Regions from separate parts of the Kitasatospora sp. NPDC058063 genome, predicted to be linked through region 1. Evidence: riboswitches for the same ligand, from Rfam matches in the RefSeq annotation. Region 1 holds a riboswitch; each other region holds the start of a gene.
What was found. Region 1 has a riboswitch for cobalamin ahead of ACFVUY_RS20540 (HoxN/HupN/NixA family nickel/cobalt transporter). Riboswitches for the same ligand answer to the same signal wherever they lie in the genome.

Region 1 (7,484 bases):
AGCAGGTACTTGGCGGCGTCGCCGACGACCGACGGCTCGATGGTCAGCTGGTCGTAGGTGTCCATGTCCATGAACACGAAGTTCTCGCCGTCCTTGTACGAGAACTGCATGCCGCGCTTGTCGACGTTGGCGGTCTCGACCTTGGTGCCCGCGTTGAAGGTCTTGTCGACGACCTTGCCGGTCAGGACCTCCTTGAGCTTGGTACGCACGAAGGCCGGGCCCTTGCCGGGCTTGACGTGCTGGAACTCGACGACGGACCAGAGCTTGCCGCCCTCCAGCTTGAGGACCATGCCGTTCTTGAGATCGTTCGTGGAAGCCACGGGCGCACTAACTCCTGTATAGCTGTCAAGGAACCAAGGGATTGCGTCCTGCCTCCCACGGCCCCGGGGGGCCGCGGTCACAGGGCGAGGAGCTCCTTGGTGGTGATGGTGAGCAGCTCGGGCCCGCCCTCTTCGAGGGGGCGCACGACGAGCGTGTCCTCGATCCGGACGCCGCCCCTGCCCGGGAGGTGGACCCCCGGACCGACGGTGACCGGCACGCGGCTGTCCAGTTTACCCATGTCCGACGGACCGAGGCGCGGCGCCTCCCGGATCTCCAGCCCGACGCCGTGGCCCACCGGGTGCGGGGAGGCCTCGGTGTGGCCGGCCGCCTCCAGGACCTGCCGGGCGGCCCGGTCGGGCACGCACTGCTCCACGCCCGGTCCGAGCGCCTCCCGCCCGGCTCGCTGGGCCCGGAAGACCAGCCGGTGCAGCTCCACCTGCCAGGGCGCGGGGGCCGCGCCGATCACGAAGGTGCGGGCGGTGGAGACGCCGTAGCCGCGGTACTGGGCGCCCATCACCACGGTCAGGAAGTCCCCCTCCTCCACCCGGCGGTCGGTGGGCTGGTGGGCGGCCTGGCCGGAGTGGCTGCCGGTGCCGACCGAGACCGGGAAGGCGGCCCGGTCGGCGCCGTGGTCGATCATCCGGCGCTCCAGCTCCATCGCCAGGTGCCGCTCGGTGCGGCCGACCAGGATCGACTCCAGCAGCTCGCCCAGCGCCTGGTCGGCAATCTCGGCGGCGATCCGCAGGTCGGCGATCTCGTGCTCGTCCTTGATCACCCGCAGCCGCTCGACCGTCTGGCCGAGGTCCACCAGCCGGGCCCCTTCGCTCAGGCCGCCCACCGCCCGGTGCCGGGTGACGGTCAGGTCGTGCTCCTCCACCGCCAGTCCCGACACCCCGGACCGCGCGGCGACGGCCGCGACGGCCAGCGCGGAGTCCGCCCCGGCCGCCACCGGGAGCCGGGTGACGTCCGGGGCGATCAGGTGCTCCCCGGTGTCGTCCGGCGGCAGGTCGTCCGGCAGCGCGAGCAGCGCCCGCTCCCTGGTCAGCAGCAGGCTCGCCCCGCAGGGCGCGCAGCCCGTCAGGTACCGCACGTTCGCCGCGCGGGTGATCAGCGCCGCATCGGCCCCGGCCGCACTGCAGTGCTCCCTCACCCGCTCCCGCCGCCCCGCGTACGCATCCGCCATGCGTCGAGCCTACGAACCCCCGGCCCGAAGCGCCCGCCGAGCACCCCCGGCAGAACCCCCAATACCCCTTGCACGCCCCCCTGCGCGACCGCGGCACCGTCCCCTCGGACCCACGCCCCGCCGCCCGCCGCCCGCCGCCCACGCAGCGTGCCGCCGAGGGGCCCCGCACCCCCCGGCGGCCCCTCGGACCCGACCGACCGCTACGCTCCGTCACGAATCTGTCACTGCCGGTCCTGTGCGAGTGCGACCCGGTCGCCGGCCGGCACGTCGACTTCCGCGAGGAGCGCCGACCCGGGGCGCACCCGGCCCCCGGAACGCGAACGGCGCCTCCCCACCGCGGGGAGGCGCCGTTCCGGCGTGCGCGGGCAGGCCGCTGCTCGCGGCCGGGCGGCTCAGGAGCCCTCGGGTGTCCAGCGCTTCTCGACCCCGGCGAGCTTCCAGTACCCGATCGCGATCGCCCAGACGACCACGAACAGCCCGGCGATGGCGTAGCCGACGTTGTCCAGCGAGATGTCGGCGATGAAGCCGGTGACCGGGTCGGTCAGATCGAGCTTCTCGTGCAGCACCCCGACCAGCTCGATGGTGCCGATGACGAAGGCCACCGCGATCGACAGACCGGTGATGGTCAGGTTGTAGTACACCTTCCGCACCGGGTTGGCGAAGGCCCACTGGTACGCGAAGTTCATGAACGTCCCGTCCAGGGTGTCGAACAGGCTCATCCCGGCCGCGAACAGCAGCGGCAGGCAGACGATCGCGTACCAGGGCAGCCCGGAGGCGGCGCCCGAGCCGGCCATCACCATCAGGGTGACCTCGGTCGCGGTGTCGAAGCCCAGCCCCAGCACCATGCCCACCGGGAACATCTGCCCGGGCCGGGTGATCGAACGGGTCGCCCGGTTCAGCACCCGGGCCATGAAGCCGCGCGAGTCGAGGTGCGCCTCCAGCTCCTTCTCGTCGAACTTTCCGGCCCGCATCGAGCGGAACACCCTGAGGATGCCGAGCAGCGCCGCCAGGTTGAGCGCGCCGATCAGGTAGAGGAACACGCCGGAGGTGGTCGTCCCGATCACGCCGAGCCACTTGTGGGTGGTCGACTCGTCGTCCATCAGGGTGTTCGCCAGCTGCGCGCCGCCCGCCACCAGGGCGGCCATCACCACCACCATCGAGGAGTGCCCGAGGGCGAACCAGAAGCCCACCGAGACCGGGCGCTTGCCGTCCGCCATCAGCTTGCGGGTGGTGTTGTCGATCACCGCGATGTGGTCGGCGTCGAAGGCGTGCCGCATCCCGAGGGTGTACGCGGTGATACCCAGGCCCACCCCGAAGACCTGGGTACCGACCGCGTACTTCTCGGGTGCGACCAGGAAGATCAGCGTGCCGAAGGCCACCACGTGCATGGCCACGATCACCGCCATCAGCCCGGCGGTACGGACGGTGTCCTCGCGCCGCCACTGGAAGCTGGGCAGCGCGGAGGGGGCCGGTTCGGCCCCGGCGGCAACGGTTTCGGGCAGGGTCATCTGCGGATCACGCTCCAGCACCTCGTGGAAAACCTCGTGAGATGCCGTGGCCGGTCTCCTGGCTGACGGGACGCCCGTACCCGCCTTCCCAAGCGCGCGAGGCGCCCAGTGGCTCCATGGGTACGGACGACGTTCCTCCGCGGACGGAGGAACGACCCGATCACAGTGGCGAGGGCCGCTCCGGGCTGGGACCCCTGAGGGTCCGTCACCGGTCTTCCCGAGCACCACGGCGGGGAACACCGTAGGGGCCACGCCCCGACCCGTGCAAGGTTGCGCACCTGCGCAGGTGTCCAGGATCACAGACCGCCGCCTGCGAGAATGTCCGCATGCATCTCGTACCGGCCGACCGCGCGGGCCACCGCACCATCGACGGGCACCGGGTCTGCGAGGCCATCGCCGCGATCGGCGACCCGGCCCACGTCCGGTCCTGGGCCGAGCGGTTCTCCCTGCTCGCCGACCCCGGCCGGCTCGCCCTGCTGCTCGCCCTCCACCGGGCCGGGCCGCTCGCCGTCACCGACCTCGCGGTCGCCACCGGCATGCGCGACCCCGCCGTCTCCCAGGCCCTGCGGCTGCTCCGCACGGCCGGCGTGGTCACCGGCGACCGGGACGGACGCGTGGTGCGCTACCAGCTCGTGGACGAGGCCATGCGCCCCCTCCTCGACGAGTGCGCCGCCGGCGAACACCACGAGCCCACCGCGGCCACGGGCTGACCCACCGGCCCGGCCCCGGAACCGCGCCGCGGCCGGAGCGGATGAGTACGATCATGACGTGCCGTCCCGCCCCCACGCCTGGCCCGCCGACCGGTGGAACACCCGACCGGTCAGGGCCCGCGTGCTGGCGGTCGCCCGCACCCTCACCTCGGCCACCCGGGTCCTGGACGTCCTGACCCTGCTGAACCCGGACGGCATCGAGCGGTACTTCACCGTCAACCCCGGCTCCGCCTTCGCCGACCGCGCCCTGGACGAGTACCTGCACGGCCTGCCCGGCTTCACCGTGCTGGACTGGGAGGACGCCGTCAGCCGCCGCTTCGACCTGGCCGTCGCCTGCGCCGTCCACTCCTCCATGCACCGGCTGGACGCCCGCCTCGTCGTCCTCCCGCACGGCGTCGGCTACAACCGGCTGGTCACCGAGTCCACCGGCGACACGGTCACCGCCGCGGGCCTTTCCCGCAACGAACTCACCCACCGCGGACGGGTATTCGTGGACGTCCTCGGCCTCTCCCACCCCGAGCAGCTGGACCGGCTGCGGGTCTCCTGCCCCGAGGCGCTGGACGTCGCCCGGGTGGTCGGCGACCCCTGCTTCGACCGGATGCTCGGCAGCCGGCGCTCCCGCGACGGCTACCGCGCCGCGCTCGGTGCCACCGGCGGCCGACGGCTCGTCGTCGTCAGCTCCACCTGGAGCGAGCACTCCTTGTTCGGCCGCCGCCCGGACCTCCCCCGGCGGCTGGTCCGCCGGCTCCCCGCCGACGAGTACACGGTGGCCGTCGTCCTGCACCCCAACGTGTGGAGCCGCCACGACCCCGAGGCGCTGCTCGACGACGCCCGCCGGATGGGCCTGCGCCTGATCCCGCCCCACCAGGGCTGGCAGGCCGCGCTCGTCGCCGCCGACTGCGTGATCGGCGACCACGGCTCGGTCACCGTCTACGGCGCCGCCCTGAACCACCGCACCCTGCTCGTCGCCACCGGCGCCGCCGAACTCGACCCCCGCTCCCCCGGCTACGCCTTCGGCCAGGCAGCGCCCGTCCTCGACCCGGACGGGGACCTCGCCGCCCAGGTCGAACAGGCCCTCGCCCGGGACCCGGCCGACCTGAGCGCGATCACCGACCGCTCGCTCGCCCACCGCGGCGAATCCGCCCGGCTGCTGCGCCCGCTGCTGCACTCCTTCCTGGCCGGGCTGGACGAGCCCGGGGACGAACCGGCCCTGCCGCCCTACCCCAGGCCGGCCCCGTGCCCCGGCACCGTCGACCGGCCCACCGCGTACGACGTCGAGGGCCGGAGCGAGGGCACCGAGGTCGGCCTGCGGCGCTACCCCTTCGACCCGCACGACCACGCTCCGCGCGGCTTCCACGCCCTCACCGACGAGCACCCGGGCGACGCCCTGCGCTACACCGCCGAGGTCCTGGCCCGCACCGAGGTGCACGCCGAACTCCCCGCCGCCCGCTGGCTCGCCGACTCCGCCGCCGAACTCCCCGGCCTCGCCGTCGCGGTGGCCGCCCTCGGCCCGGCCCGCCACCTGCTCCGACTGCGCACCGGCCTGCTGCTGGAGGCCCGCGCCGAACCGGACTGGACCTGCCCCGACCCCGCCGTCGACCCGCTGCTGCTCGGCTCCGCCGTGGCCTGCTGGCTCGCCGACGGCGGCGACCCGGCCGGCCTCCCCCGGCACGGCCTCACCGTCCGCACCGGCGAGCACCGCACCCGGGTGTCCTTCCGCACCGGCCCCTGAGAAGGGCGCTACTCCGGCAGCTCCCGCAGCCGCGCCCGGCTGCGCTCCGCGAGCTCCGCGTCGTCCAGCTCCTCGGCGAGGGCGAGCAGCAGGGTGTGGGCCTGCGCCTCCTTCGCGTACTGGCCGCGCTCCTCGGCCCGCCGGGCGCAATCGCCCGCGTGGGCGGCGGCGAGCTCCGGCTGCCCGAGCGCCCGGTGGGCCCGGGCGCGGACCAGCGGCAGCTTCATCAGCATGTCCTCGTCCCGTGTCCGCTCGGCCTGCGCGGTGGCCTCGGCCAGCCGGGCCAGCGCCTCCTGCGCGCGGCCGTCGGCGATCAGCGCCTGCGCCAGGTTGTAGCTCTGGACGATCTCACCGTGCTCGTCGCCCCGGTTCGCCGCCAGGGCCAGCGTGAACCGCCGCACCGCGTCGCCCGGGCGGCCGTCGGCCAGGCAGAGCAGACCGTCCGTCTCGTGGAGCACACCCACCACCCGACGGTCGGTCACCAGCGGGACCTGCTCCGCGGCGAGCGCCAACTGCTCGGCGGCGAGCCGGTATTCCTTGCGGTCGAAGTGGGCCCGGGCGAGCTGGTTGCGCATCCGGACCACGGCGGCCGGCTGGTTGTCCCACTGGGCCGACTCGATGCCGAGCCGGTGGGTGGCGATCCAGTCCTGGTAGAGCCTCCGGTCGTGGTACAGCAGCCAGAGCGACTCGCACAGCCGCCACACCTCGCCGTGCCACCCCTGCCGGGCCGCCTCCTCCACCACCGCGCGGAAGTTGGCCCGTTCCGCGTACAGCCACTCCAGGGCCGCGGTGTCGGAGGCGAAGCGGGGCAGCTCGTCGCCGCTCGGGTCCTGCAGGCGGAGCCTGCTCCCGGCCATCGCACGGTCGGCGACCGAGGCCCGGCCCCGGTAGTACGCCACGACGGCGGCGAGGAGTTCCCCGCGGTCGGCCAGTTCCCGGGTCCGGCCGTAGGCGTGCAGCCGCACCACGTCGTGGGCCCGGAAGCGGTCCTCGCGGTCGCCGTCCACCACCTCGTCCAGCACGTGGACGCCCCGCAGCTCCCCGATCGCCTGCCCGGCCCGCTCGACGCCGACCGCACGCGCCAGTTCGGCGGAGACGAAGGGGCCGGGGTGCACGCCGATCAGGTGGTAGAGCGCCCGGCCCGGCGCCGACAGCCGCTCGTAGACCAGGTCGTAGGTCGCGCCGAGATCGCTCTCCTCGTCCTCCAGCATCGCCAACCTGCCCTCCCGGTCGTGCAGTTCGGCCACCACCCGGCCGACCGGCAGGTGGTCCCGGTCCAGCAGCTGGCTCCCGACCGCGTTCAGCGCGAGGGGCAGCCCGCCGCACAGCTCGACCAGTTCCGCCAGTTCCCCGTCGGTGCCCCGCCCCGGGCCCACCCAGCCGCGCACCAGCTCGGCACCCGCCCTCGCGCTCAGCGGGCCGAGCCGGCGCACCACGGCGCCGTCCGTCCGCAGCGCCGGCAGCCGCCGCCGGCTCGCGACCACCACCAGCCCACAGGCCGGGAGCAGCGCACGGACCTCCGCGGCGTGCTCGACGTTGTCCAGGAAGAACAGGCACCGGCGCTCGGCGGTGGCGGTGCGGAACGCCGTGAACCGCTCGGCCTCCGCGGCCGGGGGCTCGGTGCCGAGGGCGCGCAGGAATCCGGCCAGCAGCTCGGGGAGGTCCACCCCGCCCTGGTGCCGGTAGGCCTTCAGGTCGGCGTAGAGGTCCCCGCCCGGGAAGTGCTCCCGGTGCTCCTCGGTGAACCTCGCGATCAGCTCGGTCTTCCCGACCCCGCCGAGGCCGGTGAACACCACGACCCCGAGTCCGCCCTCCACGACCCGGCCCAAGGCCTCGGTCAGCGCGGCGAGTTCCGGCTCCCGATTGACGAACGGGCCGTGCGGGGACCGGATCTGATGCGGCCTCGGCACCGCCCGCGGCTGGTGCAGGTGCAGCGCCCCGATGCTCCCGGCCTGCACCACGTGGCCGCCCACCGTGGCCCCCGACACGGTGTTGGCCACCTCGTGCCGCTCCATCCGCCTGCTCCCTCC
Region 2 (7,484 bases), on a different contig from region 1:
CGGCGCGGACGGCGGGCACGGCCCGGCGGCCGGCGCCGCGGCGGACGGTGGTGAGGGCGGCATCCTGGCCGCCGAGATCGAGCGGCCCCGCACCGGCCCGATGCGGGACATCGTCGCCACCATCCAGCCCGAACAGGACGTGCTGGTACGGGGCGAGCTGAGCGAGTCGGTCTGCGTGCAGGGCGCGCCCGGCAGCGGCAAGACCGCGGTCGGGCTGCACCGCGCCGCGTACCTGCTGTACAGCTTTCCGCAGCGGATCCAGCGCGGCGGCCTGCTGGTCATCGGCCCCAACCGGACCTTCCTGCGCTACATCGCCGAGGTGCTCCCCGCGCTCGGCGAGATCGACGTCACCCAGCGCACCGTCGAGGACCTGGTCGCCACCCGGCCGGTCGCCGCCGTGGACGACGAGCGGGCCGCCGCGGTCAAGCAGGACGCGCGGATGGCGACGGTGCTGCGCCGGGCGCTGTACGGCCGCATCCGGGCGGCGGGCCCGGAGCCGCTGGTCGTACCGGACGGCTCCTACCGGTGGCGGGTGCCCCCGGAGCGGCTGGAACGGACGGTCGCCGAACTGCGCGAGCAGGCGCCGCCGTACGCGATCGGCCGGGAGAGCCTGCGCACCCGGCTGGTGGCGATGCTCCAGGACCAGGCCGAGCGGCGGACCGGTGTCCGGTCGGGCGCCTGGTCGCGGAAGATCGGCCGCTGCCGGCCGGTGGCCGCCTTTCTGGAGGCCGCCTGGCCGAACCTGCGCCCGGAGGCCGTGGTCGCCGCGCTGCTGAGCGACCCCGCCCTGCTGGCCGAGGCCGCCGAGGGGGTGCTCGGCCCCGAGGAGCAGGCGGCGATCCTGTGGCGCCGGCCGCCCCGCTCGGAGAAGAGCGCCAAGTGGTCCGAGCACGACCTGATGCTGCTGGACGAGGTGGCCGGCCTGATCGAGCGCCCGGCCGGCTTCGGCCACGTCGTGGTGGACGAGGCCCAGGACCTCTCCCCGATGCAGTGCCGGGCGATCGCCCGCCGCAGCGCCTTCGGCTCCCTGACCGTTCTCGGCGACCTCGCCCAGGCGACCGCCCCGTGGGCCGCCCGCAGCTGGCCCGAGCAGCTCGCCCACCTGGGCAAGCCACAGGCCGCGGTGGTGCCGCTGACCACCGGCTTCCGGGTCCCGGCCGCAGTGACGGCCCTCGCCAACACCCTGCTGGGCGCGCTGGACGTGGACGTTCCGCCGGCCGTGTCGCTGCGGCAGGACGGGGAGCTGACGGTGCGGCGGGTGGCCGGGGGCGGCCTGGGCGGAGCGGCGGTCGCGGCGGTGCGGGCCGCGCTGGAGCGCGAGGGCTCGATCGCGGTGATCGCGGCGGACGGCGCGGTGGCGGAGGCCGCCGAGGCGCTGCTCGCGGCGGGGATCCCGACCGGGGCGGCCGAACAGGTCGGCACCACGGCGCGGGTGACGGTGCTGCCCGCCTCGCTGGTGAAGGGGCTGGAGTACGACCACGTGGTGGTGCTGGAGCCGGCCGCCATCGTGGAGGCCGAGGCGCGCGGCCTGCACCGGCTGTACGTGGTGGTGACGCGGGCGGTCTCCCGGCTGGACGTCCTGCACTCCCGTCCGCTGCCCGCGCCGCTGGGCGGGGAGTGACGGCCCCGGCGGTGGGGGCGGATGGGGAAGGCCGGGCGGGTGCGGCGGCCGGCCACGACCCCGTGCCCACCGGCAGCGGCGGCCGACCGGTGCCGGTACCCCCGCTGACCTCCTCACTCGTGCCCCGGACCAGCTCCGAACAGCTGGATATCCTGAACACATGAGCGACAACCTTCCCCCGTGCCCGCAGTGCTCCAGTGAGTACACGTATGAGATGAACGCCCTCATGGTCTGCCCCGAGTGCGCCCACGAGTGGGTGCCCGGCGGCGCCGACCAGGCCGGCGCGCCGGCCGGCGAGCGCGTGATCAAGGACGCCGTCGGCAACGTGCTGAGCGACGGCGACACCGTGACGGTGGTCAAGGCGCTGAAGGTCAAGGGCAGCGTCTCCGGTATCAAGGCCGGCACCAAGGTCCGCAACATCCGCCTGGTGGACGGTGTCGACGGGCACGACATCGACTGCCGCATCGAGGGCTTCGGTGCCATGCAGCTCAAGTCCGGCGTGGTCAAGAAGGCCTGATCCGCGGGCCTCCAACGGCCGCGCCCCGTCGAGGAGATCGGCGGGGTGCGGCCGTTGCGCTGTCCAGGGCCGGTCGGGGGTGGAGTCGCCTCCCGGATTAGTTGTAGCATTACAATGATTACAACAACACAAATAACTCTGGAGCGTTCGTCATGCCCGATGCCGCTCGACCGCGGCCCTGGCTCGTGCTCGCCATCTGCTGCATGAGCCTGCTGATCGTCAGCCTCGACAACACCATCCTGAACGTGGCCCTGCCCGCCGTCCGGCGCGACCTGGACACCACGGTGTCCGGCCTGCAGTGGACGGTCGACGCCTACACCCTGGTGCTGGCGAGCCTGCTGATGCTCTCCGGCTCGACCGCCGACCGGATCGGCCGCCGCCGGGTGTTCCGGATCGGACTGGTGGTGTTCACCGCGGCCTCCCTGCTGTGCAGCCTGGCCCCCGGGCTCGGCTGGCTGATCGCCGCGCGGATGCTCCAGGCGGTCGGCGGATCGATGCTCAACCCCGTCGCCATGTCGATCATCAGCAACACCTTCACCGACTCCCGGCAGCGCGCCCGGGCGATCGGCGTCTGGAGCGGCGTGGTGGGCATCAGCATGGCCGCCGGGCCGATCATCGGCGGGGCGCTGGTGGAGTCGGCCGGCTGGCGGGCGATCTTCTGGATCAACGTCCCGATCGGCCTGGCCGCCCTCTTCCTCACCACCCGCTACGTGCCGGAGTCGCGGGCGGCCCGCACCCGCCGGGTGGACCCGGTCGGCCAGCTGCTGGTCGTCGTGGTGCTCGCCGCCCTCACCTACGCGATCATCGAGTCGCCGGAGCGCGGCTGGACCTCGCCCGTGGTGCTCGGCTGCACGGCGGCCTCCCTCGGCGCGCTGCTGGGCCTGCTGCGGTACGAACCCCGGCGCACCGACCCGCTGATCGATCTGCGGTTTTTCCGATCCGCGCCCTTCTCCGGCGCCACCGTCATCGCGGTCGCCGCCTTCGCCGGCCTCGGCGGCTTCCTCTTCCTCACCTCCCTGTACCTCCAGGACGTCCGCGGGCTCGACCCGCTGCACGCCGGACTCTTCATGCTGCCGATGGCGGTCATGTCGCTGCTCACCGCGCCGCTGTCCGGCCGGATGGTGGCCGCCCGGGGGCCGCGCACGCCGCTGCTGCTGGCCGGGGCGGCGCTGACCGCGAGCGCAGTGCTCCAGGCGGTCGGCTACTCCGAGCACCTGCCGAGCTGGCTGCTGGTCCTCGCCTTCCTGCTCTTCGGTACCGGCTTCGGCCTGGTCAACGCGCCCATCACCAACACCGCCGTCTCCGGGATGCCCCGCTCGCAGGCCGGCGTGGCGGCGGCGGTGGCCTCCACCAGCCGACAGGTCGGCCAGTCCCTGGGCGTCGCGGTCACCGGCGCCCTGATGGCCGGCAGCGCCCTCGCGGACCCGGCGGCCTTCACCGGGGCGGCCCGGACGGCATGGTGGATCATCGCCGGCTGCGGCGCCGCCGTGCTGGTCACCGGTACGCTCACTTCCGGCCGCTGGGCCCGGGCGACGGCCGAGCGCACGGCGCGGCGGCTCGCCGCCGAGGAGGCGGCCGAGGGAAGCACGGAGACGAAGGAGACGGTGGACGCCTGATGGAGCGCCTCGACACCGGTGGGCACCCGGAGGGGAGCGGGACGGACGCCGCGACGGCGGCCCGGGTCTGGCAGGGGATGTACGCGCTCGTGCTGGAGCGCCACGACCGCCGCAGGACCGTCGCCGAAGCCCTCGGCATGAGCTTCAGCCGGGTCAGGGCGCTGCGCCGGCTCGCCGCCGGCCCGATCACCCTGCGGGAGCTGGCCGAGCGGCTGACCGCCGACCCGCCGTACACCAGCGTCATCGTGGACGACCTGGTGCGGCGCGGGCTCGCCGAGCGCATCACCAACCCGGCGGACCGGCGCTCCAAGCTGGTCCACCTCACCGAGGAGGGCGAGGCGAAGGCCGCGCTCGCCACCGGGATCCTCGCCACGCCGCCGGACGCGCTGCTCGCGCTGCCGCCGGAGGACCTCCGCGCGCTCGACCGGGTGGTGGCGAAGCTCCTGGACTGAGGCCGCCGCCCGACGCGGCGGGCCGGTGCCCCGGACTTGGCAGGACGTCCGACCGCATGGTCGACGGCAGGTCCTCGGTGTCAGGGAAACCGGTACGAGTCCGGCGCGCACGGTGGTGCCACTGTGGCCCGTCGAGCCTCCGTCAGGCGTCGGGGCAGCCGTCCGAGCGTCGCAGCAGGTAGGTGTCCATGATCCAGCCCTTGCGCTCCCGGGCCCGCTCGCGCAGCTCGCGGATGCGCGGGGCGGCCTCGGCGAGCGGACCGGAGACGAGCACCTCGTCGGGGGTGCCGAGGTACGCGCCGTAGTGGATCTCCATCCCCTCGGGGTCGATCCCGGCGAAGGCGGCCCGGCCGTCGAGCATCACCACCACGTCGTCCACCCCCTCGGGGAACCCCTCGGCGAGGCGGCGGCCGGTGGTGATCTGCACCGGCCGGCCGACCCGGGTCAGCGTGGTGCGGTGCCGGGCGGCGAGCGCGGAGACGCTGCTGATGCCCGGGATCACCTCGTACGCGAAGGGCACGCCGCCCCGGTTCGACACGTCGTCCATCACGGCGATGACGCTGTCGTAGAGGGCGGGGTCGCCCCAGACCAGGAAGGCGCCGTTCTCGCCCGGGCCGAGGTGCTCGGCGACCAGCCGTTCGACCAGATCGGCGCGGCGGACGCGCCAGTCGTCCACGGCGGCCGCGTACGCGGGGGTGGCGCGGTCCCGTTCGGCGTCCGGCGCCGCGACCAGGCGGTGCCCGGGCCGTCCGTGGTCGGCCAGCATCCGGCGGCGCAGCCCGATCAGGTCCTGCCGTTCCTCGCTCTTGTCGAGGATGAAGAAGACGTCGGTGCGACCGATCGCCTTGACCGCTTGCAGGGTGAGGTGGTCGGGGTCGCCCGCGCCGATGCCGATGACGAAGATGTGCCGCATGGGAGCCATTCTGCCGCCCGCTCCCGGGTGCGCCGCCCGGGCCGGGCGCGGAGCCCGCGTCTCAGCACGCGGACGCCTTGCGAGATTTCCGCCTCGACGCCGACGGTTTGCCCCTAAGCTGGCGGTGCAGCTGGTTCGCCCTGTCCGCCAGGCAGGGTGTCGTAAGAGGGAACCCGGTGACGCCTTTCAACTGGCCAGTCCGGGACTGCCCCGCAGCGGTGAGTGGGAACGACCGCCGTCATACGCACTGGACCCGGGACGGGTCTGGGAAGCGACGGCCAGTAGGTGTCCGCCCCGGTTTCGGCCGAGGTGGGTGTGCCCGCGAGTCCGAAGACCTGCCACTGCCCGTGCGCGAGCGTTCGCGCCCGGCCATCCGGTGACCTCGTGGGCGGGTCGGCGACCATATCGGGCGGAGCCGCGCACGGGTGCGGTCGTCCGTCCGGTCCGTCATCCCTTCGCGTCCTCGTGCCGTCACCGGGCACTTGAGGATCCAGACTCGCGAAGGAGAGTCCCTTGACCACGAAGTCCGCAGCCGCGGCGAGCGTCGCCACCGCCCACGGCTACCCCCGCCAGGGCCGGGGCCGTGAATTGAAGAAGGCGATCGAGGGGTACTGGAACGGCGCGGTAGCGGCCGGGGCGCTGCTGGCGACCGCCGCCGACCTGCGTCGGACGAACTGGCAGCAGCTCGCCGACTCCGGCGTCGAAGAGGTCCCGACCGGGGACTTCTCGCTCTACGACCACGTGCTGGACACCACCGTGGCGGTCGGTGCGATCCCGCCGCGGCACCGGGAGGCGGTCGACGCCGACCCGCTGGACGGGTACTTCGCGATGGCGCGCGGCAACCAGGACGTCGCTCCGTTGGAGATGACCAAGTGGTTCGACACCAACTACCACTACCTGGTGCCGGAGTTGGGCCCGGACACGGTGTTCGCCGCGAACCCGGCCAAGGCGGTCGGCGAGCTGCGCGAGGCGCTGCTGCTCGGCCACGCCGCCCGGCCGGTGCTGGTCGGCCCGGTGACCTACCTGCTGCTCGCCAAGCCGGCGCCCGGGGTGGCCGCCGACTTCCAGCCGATCACCCTGCTGGACCGGCTGCTGCCCGTCTACGCCCGGCTGCTGGCCGAGTTGCGCGCCGCCGGCGCCGCGTGGGTGCAGCTGGACGAGCCCGCGCTGGTGCAGGACCGCACCCCGGCCGAGCTGAACGCGGCCGCCCGCGCCTACCGCGAACTGGGCGGTCTCACCGAGCGGCCCAAGCTGCTGGTCGCGAGCTACTTCGACCGGCTCGGCGAGGCGCTGCCGGTGCTGGCCAAGGCCCCGGTCGAGGGCCTGGCGCTGGACTTCACCGGCCCGGCCGCCGCCAACCTGGAGGACCTCGCCGCCGCCGGCGGCCTGCCCGGCAAGCGGCTGGTGGCGGGGGTGATCGACGGGCGCAACATCTGGATCAACGACCTGGAGAAGTCGCTGGCGACCCTGGCGACCCTGCTGGGCCTCGCCGACACCGTCGACGTGGCGCCGTCCTGCTCGCTGCTGCACGTGCCGATCGACGCCGCCGCGGAGCGCGACATCGACCCGCAGATCGCCCGCTGGCTGGCCTTCGCCCGGCAGAAGGCCGGCGAGGCGGCACTGCTCGCCCGGGGCCTGCGCGAGGGCACCGGCGCGATCACCGCCGAGCTCGCCGCCAACCGCGCCGACCTCGCCTCCCGCGCCAACTCCCCGATCACCCGCGACCCGGCGGTGCGCGCCCGCGCCGCCGCCGTCACCGCCGACGACACCCGGCGCGCCCAGCCCTACCCCGTACGGGCCGAGGCCCAGCGCGCCCGGCTCGGGCTGCCGCTGCTGCCGACCACCACCATCGGCTCCTTCCCGCAGACCACCGAACTGCGCACCGCCCGCGCCGATCTGACGGCGGGTCGGATCGACGCCCCGGCCTACCGGGAGCGGATGGAGGCGGAGGTCCGCGAGGTCGTCGCCTACCAGGAGAAGGCCGGGCTGGACGTCCTGGTGCACGGCGAGCCCGAGCGCAACGACATGGTCCAGTACTTCGCCGAGCAGCTCACCGGCTACCTCGCCACCCGGCACGGCTGGGTCCAGTCGTACGGCACCCGGTACGTGCGCCCGCCGGTGCTGGCCGGGGACATCTCCCGTCCGCATCCGATGACCACCGACTGGTTCGGCTACGCGCAGGGCCTGACCGATCGCCCGGTCAAGGGCATGCTGACCGGCCCGGTCACCATGCTCGCCTGGTCCTTCGTCCGCGACGACCAGCCGCTCGCCGACACCGCCCGGCAGGTGGCCCTCGCCCTGCGCGAGGAGGTCGTCGACCTGGAGGCGGCCGGCGCCGCCGTCGTGCAGGTCGACGAGCCGGCGC
Region 3 (7,484 bases), on a different contig from region 1:
AGCAGGGCGTCCAGGTCGACCGAGGAGGCCACCAGTTCACCCATGTCGGCGACCGCCCGCAGGGCCTCCGCCGAGCGCTCCACCGCCGGGATCAGCCCGAGGTGGCGGGACGGCGTGGCGACCGCCGCGGAGCGGCGCAGCGCGCCCAGCACCGGCACGCCGGAGCCCTCCTCCAGGGCCTCGCGCAGGAGCTGCTCGTGCCGGTCGGAGGCGACCCGGTTCAGGATCACTCCGGCGAGCCGCACCTGCGGGTCCCAGGAGGCGAAGCCGTGCACCAGCGCGGCGACCGAGCGGGACTGCGAGGAGCCGTCCACCACCAGCACCACCGGCGCCCGCAGCAGCTTGGAGACGTGCGCGGTGGAGGCCAGCTCCCCGCGCCCGGAGGCCCCGTCGAACAGGCCCATGACCCCCTCGACCACCGCGACGTCCGCCCCCGCCGCGCCGTGCAGGAACAGCGGTGCGATCCGCTCCGGCCCGCACAGGAAGGCGTCCAGGTTGCGGCCCGGGCGGCCGGCGGCGAGCGCGTGGTAGCCCGGGTCGATGTAGTCGGGGCCGACCTTGTGCGGCGACACCGCCAGCCCGCGCGCGGCGAGCGCCGCGATCAGGCCGGTGGCGACGGTGGTCTTGCCGGCGCCCGAGGAGGGCGCGGCGACGACGAGGCGGGGGACGGTGCTCAACGGCCTACCACTCGATACCGCGCTGGCCCTTGCGGCCGGCGTCCATGGGGTGCTTGACCTTGGTCATCTCGGTGACCAGGTCGGCGAATCCGGTCAGCGCCTCGGGCGCGTACCGGCCGGTGATGACGACGTGCTGACTGCCCGGACGGTCCTTGAGCACGGCCACCACCTCGTCCGGGTCGACCCACCCCCAGTGCATCGGGTAGGTGAACTCGTCCAGCACGTAGAAGCGGTAGGTCTCGGCCGCGAGGTCCCGCTTGACCTGCTCCCAGCCCTCCTTGGCCGCCTCCTCGCTGGACATCTCCTGCTCGGCGGAGCGCTGGATCCAGGACCAGCCGGAGCCCATCTTGTGCCAGTCGACGGTGCCGCCCTCGCCGGAGGCGCCGAGCACGCGCAGCGCGTTCTCCTCGCCGACCTTCCACTTGGCGGACTTCACGAACTGGAACACCCCGACCGGCCAGCCCTGGTTCCAGGCCCGCAGCGCCATACCGAACGCGGCCGTGGACTTGCCCTTGCCGGGGCCGGTGTGCACGGCGGTGATCGGCAGTGTGCGGCGCTGACGGGTCGTCAGGCCGTCGTCGGGAACGCTCTCGGGGACACCCTTGGGCATGTCGGCTCAGGCCGCCTTTCGCATCGCGGTGGTTGCACGGTTCGCAGAACGGTTGTCGGACCGGCTCTCGCGGACGAGCGAGGCCACGCCCTCGGCGCGCAGCTCGTCCAGGCCGACGGCGGTGCCGCCGAGCAGCCCGGCCAGGGTGCGGGCCAGGCCCAGGCGGACCGGGCCGGACTCGCAGTCCAGCACCACGCTCGCCGTGCCCTGTGCCGCGAACAGCGCGGCCGCGCGGTGCGAGCGGGCGAGCGCGTCCCGCCCGCCGGTGGCCCGGCCGTCGGTCACCACGACCAGCAGCGGGCGCCGGCTCGGGTCGCGCAGCCGCTCCACCCGCAGCACCTCGTGCGCGCGCAGCAGGCCGGCGGCCAGCGGGGTCCGCCCGCCGGTGGGCAGCGACTCCAGCCGGGCCGCGCCGACCTCCACCGAGGAGGTGGGCGGCAGCGCCAGCTCGGCACCCGCGCCCCGGAAGGTGATCATGCCGATCTTGTCGCGGCGCTGGTAGGCGTCCATCAGCAGCGACAGCACCGCGCCCTTGACGGTGGTCATCCGCTGCCGGGCGGCCATCGACCCGGAGGCGTCCACCACGAACAGCACCAGGTTGGACTCCCGCCCCTGGCGCACCTGTTCGCGGAAGTCGTCCTTGTGCACCACCAGCGCCCGCCCGCTGCGCCCGCGCGCCGCCTGGTGCGGCGCGGCGGCCTGGAGGGTCGCGGTCAGGTGCAGCCGGCCGAGCGCGCCCTGCGGGCGGCGGGCGCGGATGGTGTGCCCGCCGGTGGTCTCGGCGGGGGAGCGGCGGCCCTGGGCGCCGTGCCCGGTGCCCTTGACGGTGAACAGCTGCGTCCGGTACGGGTCCCCGGCCGCGACCGGAGCCGATTCCCGTGCAGGAGAGGGGTGTTGGGCGGGTGCGGGCTGCTGCGCGGGCGCCTCGGGGCCCTCGGGGGAGGGCGCCTCGGGAGCGGACCCCTCGGGGCCGCTGTCGGACGGCTCGGGCGCGCCGCCGCCGTCGGGGCCGCCCCCGTCCGGGCCGCCCTCCGGCCCGTCGCCGTCGCCGTCCGGTCCGTCGCCCTCGGGCTCCGGCTCCTCCTGCTGCGCGTGCTCCTCCAGCGTCCGCTCCAGCTGCTCCTCGTCCAGCCCCGGCGCGTCGAAGGGGTTGCGGCGGCGCCGGTGCGGCAGCGCCAGCTGCGCCGCCTTGCGGACGTCCTCCTCCTGCACCTCGGTGCGCCCGTCCCAGGCCGCCAGTGCGACGGCCGTGCGGGCCATCACGATGTCCGCGCGCAGCCCGTCCACCTCGAACGCGGCGCACACGGCGGTGATTTGACGCAGCGCCACATCGGTCAGCTCTACCTTGGGCAGCAACTCCCGCGCCGCGACGATGCGTTCGGCGAGAGCCCGCTCCTCCTCGGCGAACCGCTCGGCGAAGCCGGCCGGGTCCGCGTCGTAGGCGAGCCGGCGGCGGACCACCTCGGCACGCTCGGCCGGATCCCGGGTGGCGGCGATCTCGACGGTCAGGCCGAACCGGTCGAGCAGCTGCGGCCGCAGCTCGCCCTCCTCCGGGTTCATCGTGCCCACCAGCAGGAACCGGGCCGCATGGCGCACCGACACGCCCTCGCGCTCGACGTAGGAGCGGCCCATCGCGGCGGCGTCCAGCAGCAGGTCCACCACGTGGTCCTGGAGCAGGTTCACCTCGTCGATGTAGAGCACGCCGCGGTGCGCCCTGGCGAGCAGCCCGGGCTCGTACGCCTTGACGCCCTCGGCCAGCGCCCGCTCCAGGTCGAGCGAGCCGACGATCCGGTCCTCGGCCACGCCGACCGGCAACTCGACCAGCTGGGCCGGCCGTTCGGAAGCGGGCGGGGAGACGTGCGGCCCGTCCGGGCACTGCGGGTCGGGCGCGGTCGGGTCGCAGGCGAAGCGGCAGTCGTCCACGGTGGCGATGGACGGCAGCAGGCCGGCCAGCGCGCGCACCATGGTCGACTTCGCGGTGCCCTTCTCGCCGCGCACCAGCACGCCGCCCACGGCCGGGGAGACCGCGTTCAGCAGCAGCCCGAGCCGCAGGTCGGCCATGCCGACGATCGCGGTGAACGGATAGCGGACGTCACTCATGCCGTACCCCACTCCTGTCGTGCCCCGTCCCGCGGCACTGTCCGGTCCTGTGATCCTGCCCGGTTGCGTGATCCTGCCTGGCCCTGCTGCCGTACCCGGCTCATGCGTCGCTCCCAGGGGCCCCGGGCGGGACGAACGGCAGCGATCCGGCCGCCGGCACCCCGCCCTCGATCAGCTTCCACAGCGCGTCGGTGTCGGCGTGCTCCTCGATCAGGTCGCCCAGCCGGTCCAGCCGGGCCTCGCGCGCCGCGGCGAAGGAGGTGTCCGGGGCCGGGACGAACGCCCGGCCCGACAGCGCGGCGACCTCGCGCAGGAGTTCGCGGCGGAACCCGTCGTTCTCCAGCGCGCCGTGCCAGGTCGTGCCCCAGACCGGGCCCACCCGGCAGCCGTCCAGACTCCGTCCCCGGCCGTCGGAGACAAACGTGTCCCCGCCCTCGACGGTGACCACCCCGTGGTGGATCTCGTAGCCCTCCACCCGCTGCCCGAACGCCTCGCCGACCGGCCGCGCCAGCACCTTCTCGGCGCCGAACCGCACCTGCGTCGGCAGCAGGCCGAGGCCCTCGACGGCCCCCGCCTTCGACTCGACCTCGTCCACGATCGAGCGCGCCAGCATCTGGTAGCCGCCGCAGACCCCGAGGACCGGCAGCCCGGCCGCCGCCCGCGCCCGCAGCGCCGGCTCCAGACCGCGCTCGCGCAGCCAGGCGAGGTCGGCGACGGTGGCCCGGGTCCCGGGCAGCACCACCAGGTCGGCGTCGGCCAGCTCCTCCGGGCGGGTCGCCCAGCGCACCAGCACGCCCGGCTCCTGCGCGAGCGCGTCCATGTCGGTGAAGTTGGACAGCCGCGGGAAGCGCACCACGGCCACCCGCAGCACGTCCGCGCCGTACGGCCCGGGCCCGTCCGCCCGGTCCACCACCGTCGACAGGTCCAGCGAGTCCTCGGCGTCCAGCCAGAGCCCGGGCAGCATCGGCAGCGTGCCCAGCACCGGACGGCCGGTCAGCCCGTGCAGCATCTCCAGCCCGGGCGCGAGCAGCCGCGCGTCACCGCGGAACTTGTTGACGAACCAGCCGGCCACGTGCCGCTGGTCCTCCGCCGACAGCAGCGCCAGCGTCCCGTACATCGCCGCGAAGACCCCGCCGCGGTCGATGTCCCCGACCACCACCACCGGCAGGGCGGCGGCCGTCGCCAGGCCCATGTTGGCGATGTCGCGGTCGCGCAGGTTGATCTCGGCGGGCGAGCCCGCGCCCTCGCAGACCACCACGTCGTAGCGGCCGCGCAGGTCCGCCAGGCACTCCAGGGCACGCTCCAGCAGGACGGGCTTGCGCTCGCGGTAGTCCAGCGCGCCCACCTCCGCCACCGGCCTGCCGAGCAGCACCACCTGGCTGCGGCCGTCCGCGCCCGGCTTGAGCAGCACCGGGTTCATCGCCGCCTCCGGCTCCACCCGGGCGGCCTGCGCCTGCATCGCCTGGGCGCGGCCGATCTCGGCACCGTCGGCGGTGACGAAGGAGTTGAGCGACATGTTCTGCGCCTTGAACGGCGCGACCCGCACGCCCTGGCGGACGAGCCAACGGCAGATCCCGGCCGTCACCACGCTCTTGCCCGCGTCCGAGGTCGTCCCCGCGACCAGCAGCGCCTTGCTCATGCCCGTCCCCTCTTCCTCAGCAGCATCCGCAGCAGGACGTGCCCCGCGACCGTCGTACCCAGCGCCAGTGCGCCCACCCGCCGGGAGAGCGCACAGGCGCGCTCGATGTCGTCCACCGTCACCGGCCGCAGCTCCGCACCCAGCACGGGCCGGTGCTCCACCCGCTCGCCGTACCGCAGCGCCCCGCCCAGCCGTACGCCCACCGCGCCGGCGAACGCCGCCTCGGCCTGGCCCGCGTTCGGGCTCGGGTGCGCGGAGCCGTCGCGCCGCCAGACCCGCCAGGCCGTACGGGGCTCGGGCGCGGCGGCCACCGTCAGCAGCGCCGTCAGCCGGGCGCCCGGCCAGCCCGCCAGGTCGTCCAGCCGGGCCGAGGCCCAGCCGAACCGGGCGTAGCGCGGCGAGCGGTGACCCACCATCGCGTCCAGGGTGTTCACGGCGCGGAAGGCCAGCAGGCCGGGCGTGCCGGCCAGGGCGCCCCAGGTCAGCGCGTTCACCACGGCGTCGGCGGTGTTCTCGGCCACCGACTCGACCACCGCCCGGGCGATCTGCTGGCCGTCCAGCGCGCTCGGGTCCCGCCCGCACAGGTGCGGCAGCCGCTCCCGGGCGGCCGTGAGGTCGCCCGCGGCCAGCGAGCGGCCGATGGTGCGCGCCTCCCGGGTCAGCGAGGTGCCGCCGAGCACCGTCCAGGTCGCGGCCGCCGCCAGCACCGCCCGGCCCAGCGGACGCCGGCCCACCGTACGGTCCAGGGCGAGCGCGCCCGCCGCGACCGCGCCCACGCACAGCGCCGTGTAGCCGGCCCCCGCGCCGCGGTCGTCGCGCCACAGCCGACGCTCCAGCCGGGTCGCGGCGCTGCCGAAGACAGCCACCGGATGGCCCCGGCGGGGGTCGGCGAAGCGGGCGTCGGCGACATGGCCCGCGACGGCGCCGAGCGCGAACGCGGCGGCGCGGGCCAGCGGGCGCGGCGAGGAGGAGGGTCCGAGCGGGGTCATCGGGGGCACGGCGGAGGGCAGCTCGGAGTCCGGTGGGGCGGGGCAGCCTGCATCGCGTGCGTGTCCTCACTCAGGGTCCGCGCCCTGGATCGACGTGACGGGGGCGAGAGTCTCCTGGCTTCCGGGTCGAACGCACCCCCGGAGCCTTCCAGCGGCCGTCGACGGCCGCCGTGGCGATGTTCCGAGCGTGCTCCCCGGTGACAGTGGCGGGACCGCGCCGGAATTCCACCGGCTTCCTCTCCATGCCTCCGTTTGGCCCCAGGATCCCATCACGGGCCCGAACCGGGAGTCAACCGAGGTCACGGAGGGGTTGGTCACACGCGGACGCCGCCGACGCGCCGGGGGATCGCCAGGCGCGGGGCCGCCCTCCACCGGGAACACCACGTCCCTCCCACCGGGAACACCACATCCCCTCCCAGCGGGGCACCGCCGGCTCCGCCGCCGTCCCGCCCCACCATCCTCATTGCCCGCTTCCGACACCTCCTCAGCGCCGCCGGGCCGCCGCCCGGGTGACCCGGACGGCCCAGCCCGGTGGCCGGGCGGACGGAGCGCCGGTGAACTGGTGCCCGAACACCGTCCGGTCCGTGAGCAACAGAGCGGGGAGTGAAATGCGTTGGGGAACCGCCGCCGTCGTGGCGGCCGCCGCGGTCGGGGCCGCCGTGCTGGTGATCGGCCGTCGGGCCTCCGAGCGGACGGTCCGTCCGGTGGCCGCCGTCCCGGAGTCCGGGCCGGTCCTGGTCCGCGGCCTCGCCCCCGGCCGGGTCACCTTCACCCGCGGCCCCGAGAGCCTGCGCCCCGGCCGCTGGGCGGTCGAGTGGGCGGACGGCGGGCACGCGGTCGTCGAGGAGGTCCTGCACAGCGACGAGCGGGGCGTCACCCGCCGGCTGCTCCGCGCCGACCGGGGCACGCTCACCCCCGGCACCGAGGTCCGCTTCACCCCCCGGGTCCTTCTCGGCGACCCCACCGAGGCACTCGGCCTCCCCTTCACCGACACCACCGCCGACGGCGAGCTCGGCGCCCTTCCCGCCTGGCGGCTCGACGGCAAGCGCGGCACCTGGGTGATCCTGGTGCACGGCCCCGAGGCCGACCGCCAGCAGACCCTCCCGGTGCTCCCCGTCCTCGACCGGCTCGGCCTGCCCACCCTCGCCGTCACCTACCGCGGCGACCAGGGCGCCCCCGCCTCCCCGGACGGGCTCAGCCACTTCGGCGAGACCGAGTGGCGCGACATCGAGGCGGCGGTACGGCTGGCGCTCGACAGCGGCGCGGGCAAGGTGATCCTCTACGGCTGGTCCGTCGGCGCGACCACGGCCCTCCAGACCGCGGCCCGCACCGCCTGGCCGCACGCCGTCAGCGGCCTCATCCTCGACTCGCCGGTGCTCGACCTCCCGGTCTCCGCCCGCCGGGACGCCGCCCGGGCCGGCTTCCAGGGCGTCGCCGCCGAGCTGGGGGCGCTGGCCGCGGAGGGCCGC
Region 4 (7,484 bases), on a different contig from region 1:
GGCCCTGCTCGGTCGGCGCGCCGGCCCAGTGCACCGTGGTCGGGCGCTGGTGGTCGAACTTGACCGGGTGGTCCCCCCAGACCACCGGGATGCCGACGGTGAGGGCGACCACCACGGTCGGGAGGATGAAGATGACGGGGCGCTTCACGGTTGTGACCTCCGATCACGCCGGCTTGGCGATGACGACGAACTTGTTCTCCTCGCGCTTCAGGAACTTGATCAGTCCCCTCAGCCCGCCCCAGCCCTCCAGGAAGGAGAACAGCGGAATGGCCGCCACCACCACGATCGGCTCCCACCACTTGCGCCGGTGGTTGGCCGACGCCACCACGTTCAGCCGCAGGCCCTCCCAGTACGTCCAGATGACGTAGGCGAAGTTGATCGACCAGACCAGCACCACGGACTGGGTGACCGGCGAGGTGTTCCAGGTACCGGTGAACCACGCCACCAGCAGCACCAGGCCGACGTGCTGCAGCGGGCCGAGCACCCAGCTGACCATGCCCATCCCGATGAACAACCGGTACCGCAGCGGGATCGTCTTGTTGAAGCAGAGCGCGACCAGGCCCCAGGCCCAACGCTCGCGCTGCTTGAGGAAGTCATTGATGCCGGCCGGCGAGGCGCCGTAGCAGCGGCCGTTGAACCAGTCACTACGGCCGGGGTAGCGCTGGCAGAAGTTGAGCGCCATCTGGGCGTCCTCGACGATGGTCTTCGGTCCGAAGTCCCAGCCGATGGTGGCCTCCACCGAGGAGCGCACGATCAGCAGCTCTCCGTGCACGCCCGCGATCGGGGTGCCGGTGCCGGTCATCGCCCGGAAGCGGGCGATGTCGTCGGCCGGGCGGATCGCGTCGGCGAGCCAGGTGAAGGTGGAGACGGCGTTCTCACGCGGGTACGTCAGGATGCCCTGCGCCATGTGCTTGGCGTCGTCCCCGGCCCGGCGCTGCCGGTTGACGAACTGGGCGACGGCGGCGGCGGTGTCCGGGCCGACGCCGGTGTCGTCGTCCATGTGCAGCACCCAGACGTCGTCCTCCGCCTCGCCCTCCTCGATCCGCAGCTCGTGCGAGTAGTGGTTGGCGCGGGCCTTGAACTTGGTGCCGTTGGGCGTCTCGTACGCCTTCGGTACGGTCACCACGCGGATCAGCGGGTGACGCTCGGCCAGCTCGTCGATCTTCTCCCCGGCGGCGCAGCCCTCCTCGGTGAGGATGTCCACCCGCATCCACGGAAAGTACGGAGGAAGGTGCTCGACGTACGAGAGCACCGAGCGTTCCAGCGCCGGGTAGGTGTCGTGGCGGCCGATCGTCGGCACCAGCACGATCAGGAAGTCGTCCTCGACGGGCACGGCCGGGGTCATCCGGCTGACCTGGCGCAGCCGGCGGCGGACCATCAGCACGCCCTGGAAGCCGATCAGCACGCCGAAGACCGGCATGCCCCACAGGATGGTGATGGCCCAGCCGAGCGGGGTGGGATTGGGCACGTACGCCCACACCGAGAACGCGAAGATGATCACGAAGGAGATGTAGAACGGGGTCACCCGGGGCTTCCACGACATCTGTCGCTCGGCGAGCCGGGCGGCCTCGCGGGACGTGGTCAGCACCGCCCGCTCGGTGGTTGTCGATGACATGGCGAAAGCAGTTCCTCGTCTGGTGTCGTCTCGGCCCCGGGCGGGGCAAGGATCTTCGTGAGCGGTCAGCCCCGGGCGGTCACCCCTGGGGCGGCCTGTCCGCCGGCGGCGGCACGACGGGACCGGGCGGCACCGGGCCGGGGGCCACCGGTCCGGGGACCGGCGCGCCGGGCTGCGGCAGGACGGCGGGCCACGGCTGGGGCGGTTGCTGCTGATACGGCATCGGCGCCGGCGGCGGGCCCGGCACGGGCTGCCCCCAACCGGGCTGGGTCTGCTGCTGCCCGGGCAGGGGCTGCGGCCAGGCCGCCTGCGGGTACGGCTGGGGCTGGAGCGGCGGCTGGGGCTGGAGCGGCGGCTGCCCCCAGGCGGCAGGCTGGGGCTGGAACGCTTGCAGGACCGGGGCCTGAGCCGCAGCCGCGCCCGGCTGCTCCCGCCACACCGACCGGGCCAGCAGCGCGATCAGCACCGCGGTGACGACCACCCCGAGCCCAAAGGTCGTGAGCTTGAGCCAGCCCTCGGTGGTGCCGGTGAACCACTTCCGTTGCGGCTCGTCCAGGAGCGCGCCGGTCAGGCTGCGCACCCGGTTGTACCCCTCGACCAGCGCGACGCCGGCCGCCACCCCGAGCGCCCAGCCGCGCCCGCGCAGCAGGAGGGCGCCCGAGACCAGGTACAGCAGGCCGTAGTTGAGGCTTCCGGTCTCGGCGGCCACCGAGGAGCCGCCGTAGTAGAAGACGCCCTTGAGGTAGGTGGCGACGCCGACCTGACCGAAGCAGTTGTACCCGGCCCAGCCGAGCAGCACCACGCCCCAGCCGGCGGCCACCGCGCCGGCCGCGCGCATCGGACCCGTGCGTGTCATCCCGTATCCCCCGCCCCTCCGGGCCCGTCCCCGGCCGTTCACCCGCCCTCGGCTTCGCCGCCACAGGATGCCACACGGCGCAACGGAGCCGGAATTCCCCCCGTTCGGCGGGGCCGCCGGGTGCGGCCCACCTCACAGTGCAGGCTCCGCGCCGGAGATGGCGCCGGCTCAGCGCACGTGCAGACCGCCCCAGTCGACGTTCGCGCCGAACGAACCGGAACCGCCGGTGAGCGCCAGCGGACTGCGGTAGGTGGCGGTGACGTCGGCGGCCGAGTTGCGCGGCTGGTCCGGGGTCAGGTTGTTCGCGGTGAGCGACTGCCCCCAGACCGTCCAGATCGTCCAGGGCGTGCGCCGCAGGGTCTCCGGCTGGCGGGAGTTGACCGGGACGGCGAAGGACTCGGCCAGCATCCGAGGCTTACCGTAGGCGGACAGCCCGTCGTAGTACCGCTTGGTCCACACCTCGCCGGTGCCGATCGGGTGCGCCGGGCTGCCGCTGTAGTCGTCCACGCCGACCACGTCGACGAACTGAGCGCCCGGGTAGTAGTCCCAGGGGTCCACGCCCGGGGCGCCGTCCCAGGACACCGGCGTCCAGACGAACAGCAGGTTGTGCAGGCCGCGGGTCTCCACCAGGTACTTGTAGGTGATCTTCCACAGTGCCTGGTAGTCGGCCGGCTTCTGGCCCGCCCACCAGAACCGGCGGGAGCAGTCCAGCACGTTCATCTCGTGGTACGGGCGCAGCAGCACCGGCACGTCGCGGGCGGCCAGGTACTCCAGGTGGTCGGCCAGGTAGGACAGGTCGGTGATCAGCGCGCGGTACTCGGGGGTGTCGTGCGCCCCGTCCACCACCCGGCCGAACCAGTCGGGGTCCTTGGCCGCCGGCGACTTCGAACAGAGCACCCGGTCGAAGGACTTGACGTCCGATCCGGGATAGGGCTGGTGGAAGGACATCCCGACGATCCCGGCCGGTCCGCCGCCGTTGTCGGGCAGTTCGGTGCTGCTGCCGTCGCAGTTCTGCTGCACGCCCACAGCGCCGTAGCCGCCGTCCTCGGCGCGCGGGTGGCCGTCCCAGACGGCGGCGAGCAGGTCGACGGCGTCGTCGGTGTACTGCCAGCCGGCCCGGCAGGTGGGCCAGCGGCCGGCCGAGTAGGAGCGCGGATTGCCGACGCCCCAGCCGGTCTGGCCGTAGCCGGGGCCGAGGTCGGTCTCCACGAAGCCGGGCAGCTTGCCGGTGATGTCGGCGGCCTTCTTGTAGTAGTAGCCGACCTGTTTGGTGCCGCGGTAGTCCCCGTACTCGGGGTTGTTGCGCTCGTTGTGCGCCTCGACGTGCTGTCCGATCACCGTGCCGCCGCTCTGCCCGGTGCGGGCCTGGGCCTCCAGATCGGCGAGGAATTGCTGGACGGCGCGGGCGTTCGGCGAGGCCTGCGGGTCCCTGGCGAGCAGGTCCCGGCCCACCTCCGGCGGCAGGGTACGCCCGGGCAGGCCGACCGAGACCGGCACCCGTGGCGGCTGTTCGCCTTCGGCCCTGCCGTCGTGGTCCAGCAGGACGACCGCTCCCGCGGCGACGACGATCCCGGCCGCGGCCAGGACGGCGGGCTTGCCGCGCAGGGCTCTGGGCAGGGCCACGGACCGCTCCTCCGGTTGCTCGCCGGCGCCGCCCCCCACGGACGCAACCGGAACACACATGCGAAATGACTGTTCCGAGAGCCTGCCACACTCCCCCGGCCCCCGCGAACGACCCGCCGGGACCGGGGTGTCACGGCGGGTCAGCCCGCCGGGGTCCCCTGAACGCCGGGCGCGGCCGAGGAGGCGGCCTTGGCGCGCTTGAGCAGTTGGCCCTTCACGTGCTCGGCGAACCCGGCAGCCGCCGCGGTCGCCGTGGCGTCCGGAGCGTTGCCGCCCTTCGCCGAGCCCTCGACCGTGAAGTAGTCGTACCGGCCCAGGCTGTTGTGGGTACCGGTGCAGCCCGGACCGGCGCAGAACGCCGGCGAACCGGGGGCGGGCGCGCCCTTGAGCTGACCGGCGAAGTTCTTCAGCGCGGTGTCGGCCTGGAGCTTGTGCTCGAAGACCGCCACCCCGACGGTGACCGCGCTGTCCCCGGAGATGTACGTCGCCCGGAGGACCTGCTGGCACCCCTGGTCGCCGAGCACCTTGCCCAGCCCGCCGGTCGTGGAGTTCCCATCCCAGCAGGGCGAGTCCAGCGACACGACGGTGCGGTTCCAGGTGGCACCGTTGATCGTCACCTGGAGCGCGGAGAACAGCGCTCCCGCGTCCTGCGGCGCCGGGTCGGTGGTGGCCTCCCAGATCGGCTTCGACGGGTCGTCCGGCTGACCGCCCGGCGTGCCGGAGGCACTCGGGACGGAGGCCGGTTGGGTGGTCCTGCCGGCCGTCGGGGAACCGTCGTCCTTCTTGCCCTTGAAGAGCAGCACGCCGCCCGCGACCAGACCGCCCACCACGGCGACCGCGGCCACCACGCCGATGACCTTCATCCGGCGGCGGCGCTTGCCATCGGCCGCGTTGCGGTCCGCCAAGGCATCCCAGTCCGGCTCGACCCGCTGCGGCGGGACCGGCTGCGGGGGCTGCTGCTGCTGGAGGTGCCACTGCGGCTGCGGTGGTGGCGCGACCGGCTGCGGCACCGGCGGGACGGGCTGCGCGACCGGCTGCGGCACCGGCGGGACGGGCTGCGCGACCGGCTGCGGCACCGGCGGGATGGGCTGCGCGACCGGCTGCACCGACGGCACGACCGGCCCGTACGAGGCGGGCGGCGGCCCGAAACCACCACTCGGCGGCGGTACCGGACCAGGTACCACCGGCTGCTGACTCTGTGCGCCCCCCGGCCCGGCGGGAGGCGTTCCCTGCGGCCCCTGCCCAGGTGCGCCAGTTCCGTCGCTCATGCGCCCAGATCGTAGGGCATCCTCATGACCGCCGATCCTCCCGGTGACCATTCCGTATCGAAACCAGGACGCCCCCGGCCCGGTTCCGGGGGCTCCGGCGAACACCGCCCGCCACGTTTCTGGTACCACCGGTCATCGCTCCGACACGCGGCGCCGTACTACATCTGGGGTCGCTTCAGAGAGACACCACTACATGTATGCTCGCTTCTGCTGTCGATGCAGGGGAACCCGGTGCGAATCCGGGACTGCCCCGCAGCGGTGAGCGGGCGGCTCCAGCAGCCGCGCCCCGCGAGTCCGAGTACCTGCCGACGGCGTGCGCCACGGCCCTCCCGCAGAGGCCGCGCCGGCACCAGCAGTACCCCTCCGGGCCTCGCGGGCGGGCCGGGGAGTCACCTCGCGCGACGCTTTTTTGCGTTCGCGCCGTGCTCCCCTGCCCAGATCGGCCCGGTGGCCCCCCGATCACCGCCGCCGATCGCCGCCAGGAGAGAGCGCCTTGACCACCGCTGCCTCAGCCACCCTGCCCGCCCAGGGCTCCGGTACCGCCTTCACCGACCCGACGGTCTCCGACCCCGGGGGCGCGCTGCTGCGGCTGCTCACCGACCGCAGCACCGACCTCACCGAGGTCGACCCCGGCCATGTCGCCGCCGCCGCGCTGCGCGGCCGCCACGCCGGCTCGGACTTCGCCGAGCTGCGCGGGCTGGCCGTGGACGCCGCCGCGTCGATGATCGCCGAGGACCCCCAGTACTCGAAGCTCGCCGCCCGCCTGCTCGCCCTGGAGATCGTCGACGAGGCGAACAGCCAGGGCTCGGTGTCCTTCTCCGCCTCGATCGCCGTCGGCCACGCCGAGGGCCTGATCGGCGACACCACCGCCGCCTTCGTCACCAAGCACGCGGCCGCGCTGGACGCGCTCGTCGACACCAAGGGCGACGACCGCTTCGAGTACTTCGGCCTGCGCACGGTGCAGTCCCGCTACCTGCTGCGCCACCCGATCACCCGCAAGGTGATCGAGACCCCGCAGCACTTCCTGCTCCGCGTCGCCTGTGGCCTGGCGGTCGGCGACAGCGAGCAGTCCGTGCGCGAGGTGGCCGAGCTGTACGGCCTGATGAGCCGCCTGGAGTACCTGACCTCCTCGCCGACGCTCTTCAACTCCGGCACCCGCCACCCACAGATGTCGAGCTGCTACCTGCTCGACTCGCCGCTGGACAACCTGGACTCGATCTACAACCGCTACGCGCAGATCGCCCGCCTGTCCAAGCACGCCGGCGGCATCGGCCTGTCGTACTCGCGCATCCGCTCGCGCGGCAGCCTGATCCGCGGCACCAACGGCAAGTCCAACGGCATCGTGCCGTTCCTGCGCACCCTCGACTCCTCGGTCGCCGCCGTCAACCAGGGCGGCCGCCGCAAGGGCGCGGCCTGCGTCTACCTGGAGACCTGGCACGCCGACATCGAGGAGTTCCTGGAGCTCCGCGACAACACCGGCGAAGAGGCCCGCCGCACCCACAACCTCAACCTGGCGCACTGGATCCCGGACGAGTTCATGCGCCGGGTCAACGCCAACCAGGACTGGTCGCTGTTCTCCCCGGCCGACGTGCCGGAGCTGGTCGACCTGTGGGGCGAGGAGTTCGACGAGGCCTACCGCAAGGCCGAGCTGGCCGGCAAGGCCGTGCGCACCATCCCGGCGCAGACCCTGTACGCCCGCATGATGCGCACCCTGGCGCAGACCGGCAACGGCTGGATGACCTTCAAGGACGCCTCCAACCGCGCCGCCAACCAGACCGCGCTGCCGGGCCGCACGGTGCACTCCTCCAACCTGTGCACCGAGATCCTGGAGGTCACGGACGACTCCGAGACCGCCGTCTGCAACCTGGGCTCGGTCAACCTGGGCGCCCACGTGGCCCCCGGTGCCACGGCCGACGACCTGATCGGCGCCATGGACTGGGAGCGCCTCGACGCCACCGTCCGCACGGCCGTGACGTTCCTCGACCGCGTGGTGGACATCAACTTCTACCCGACCACCGAGGCCGGCACCTCCAACTCCCGCTGGCGGCCGGTCGGCCTCGGCGTGATGGGCCTCCAGGACGTCTTCTTCAAGCTGCGGATCGACTTCGACTCCGCCGAGGCC

Region 2: it holds a riboswitch for cobalamin, as region 1 does, so the genes downstream of both, metE (5-methyltetrahydropteroyltriglutamate--homocysteine S-methyltransferase) here and ACFVUY_RS20540 (HoxN/HupN/NixA family nickel/cobalt transporter) in region 1, are expected to answer to the same signal.
Region 3: it holds a riboswitch for cobalamin, as region 1 does, so the genes downstream of both, ACFVUY_RS17525 (cobalamin biosynthesis protein) here and ACFVUY_RS20540 (HoxN/HupN/NixA family nickel/cobalt transporter) in region 1, are expected to answer to the same signal.
Region 4: it holds a riboswitch for cobalamin, as region 1 does, so the genes downstream of both, ACFVUY_RS14255 (ribonucleoside-diphosphate reductase subunit alpha) here and ACFVUY_RS20540 (HoxN/HupN/NixA family nickel/cobalt transporter) in region 1, are expected to answer to the same signal.

Annotation. Positions count from the first base shown of each region.
Region 1 is NZ_JBHVSD010000011.1:63,161-70,644, reverse strand. It holds gene efp (elongation factor P) at 1-320, opposite strand, end outside; gene ACFVUY_RS20545 (M24 family metallopeptidase) at 398-1,504, opposite strand; gene ACFVUY_RS20540 (HoxN/HupN/NixA family nickel/cobalt transporter) at 1,897-3,012, opposite strand; cobalamin riboswitch at 3,043-3,256, opposite strand; gene ACFVUY_RS20535 (metalloregulator ArsR/SmtB family transcription factor) at 3,339-3,722, shown strand; gene ACFVUY_RS20530 (hypothetical protein) at 3,781-5,454, shown strand; gene ACFVUY_RS20525 (AAA family ATPase) at 5,463-7,469, opposite strand.
Region 2 is NZ_JBHVSD010000004.1:311,529-319,012, reverse strand. It holds gene ACFVUY_RS09355 (HelD family protein) at 1-1,621, shown strand, start outside; gene ACFVUY_RS09350 (zinc ribbon domain-containing protein YjdM) at 1,782-2,138, shown strand; gene ACFVUY_RS09345 (MFS transporter) at 2,291-3,754, shown strand; gene ACFVUY_RS09340 (MarR family transcriptional regulator) at 3,754-4,206, shown strand; gene cobF (precorrin-6A synthase (deacetylating)) at 4,349-5,119, opposite strand; cobalamin riboswitch at 5,234-5,477, shown strand; gene metE (5-methyltetrahydropteroyltriglutamate--homocysteine S-methyltransferase) at 5,633-7,484, shown strand, end outside.
Region 3 is NZ_JBHVSD010000009.1:79,876-87,359, reverse strand. It holds gene ACFVUY_RS17545 (cobyrinate a,c-diamide synthase) at 1-677, opposite strand, end outside; gene cobO (cob(I)yrinic acid a,c-diamide adenosyltransferase) at 682-1,287, opposite strand; gene ACFVUY_RS17535 (putative cobaltochelatase) at 1,294-3,387, opposite strand; gene ACFVUY_RS17530 (cobyric acid synthase) at 3,488-5,026, opposite strand; gene ACFVUY_RS17525 (cobalamin biosynthesis protein) at 5,023-6,015, opposite strand; cobalamin riboswitch at 6,123-6,255, opposite strand; gene ACFVUY_RS17520 (alpha/beta hydrolase) at 6,624-7,484, shown strand, end outside.
Region 4 is NZ_JBHVSD010000007.1:146,516-153,999, reverse strand. It holds gene ACFVUY_RS14280 (glycoside hydrolase family 113) at 1-148, opposite strand, end outside; gene ACFVUY_RS14275 (glycosyltransferase family 2 protein) at 164-1,615, opposite strand; gene ACFVUY_RS14270 (hypothetical protein) at 1,695-2,471, opposite strand; gene ACFVUY_RS14265 (glycoside hydrolase family 26 protein) at 2,640-4,094, opposite strand; gene ACFVUY_RS14260 (hypothetical protein) at 4,235-5,209, opposite strand; cobalamin riboswitch at 5,543-5,687, shown strand; gene ACFVUY_RS14255 (ribonucleoside-diphosphate reductase subunit alpha) at 5,880-7,484, shown strand, end outside.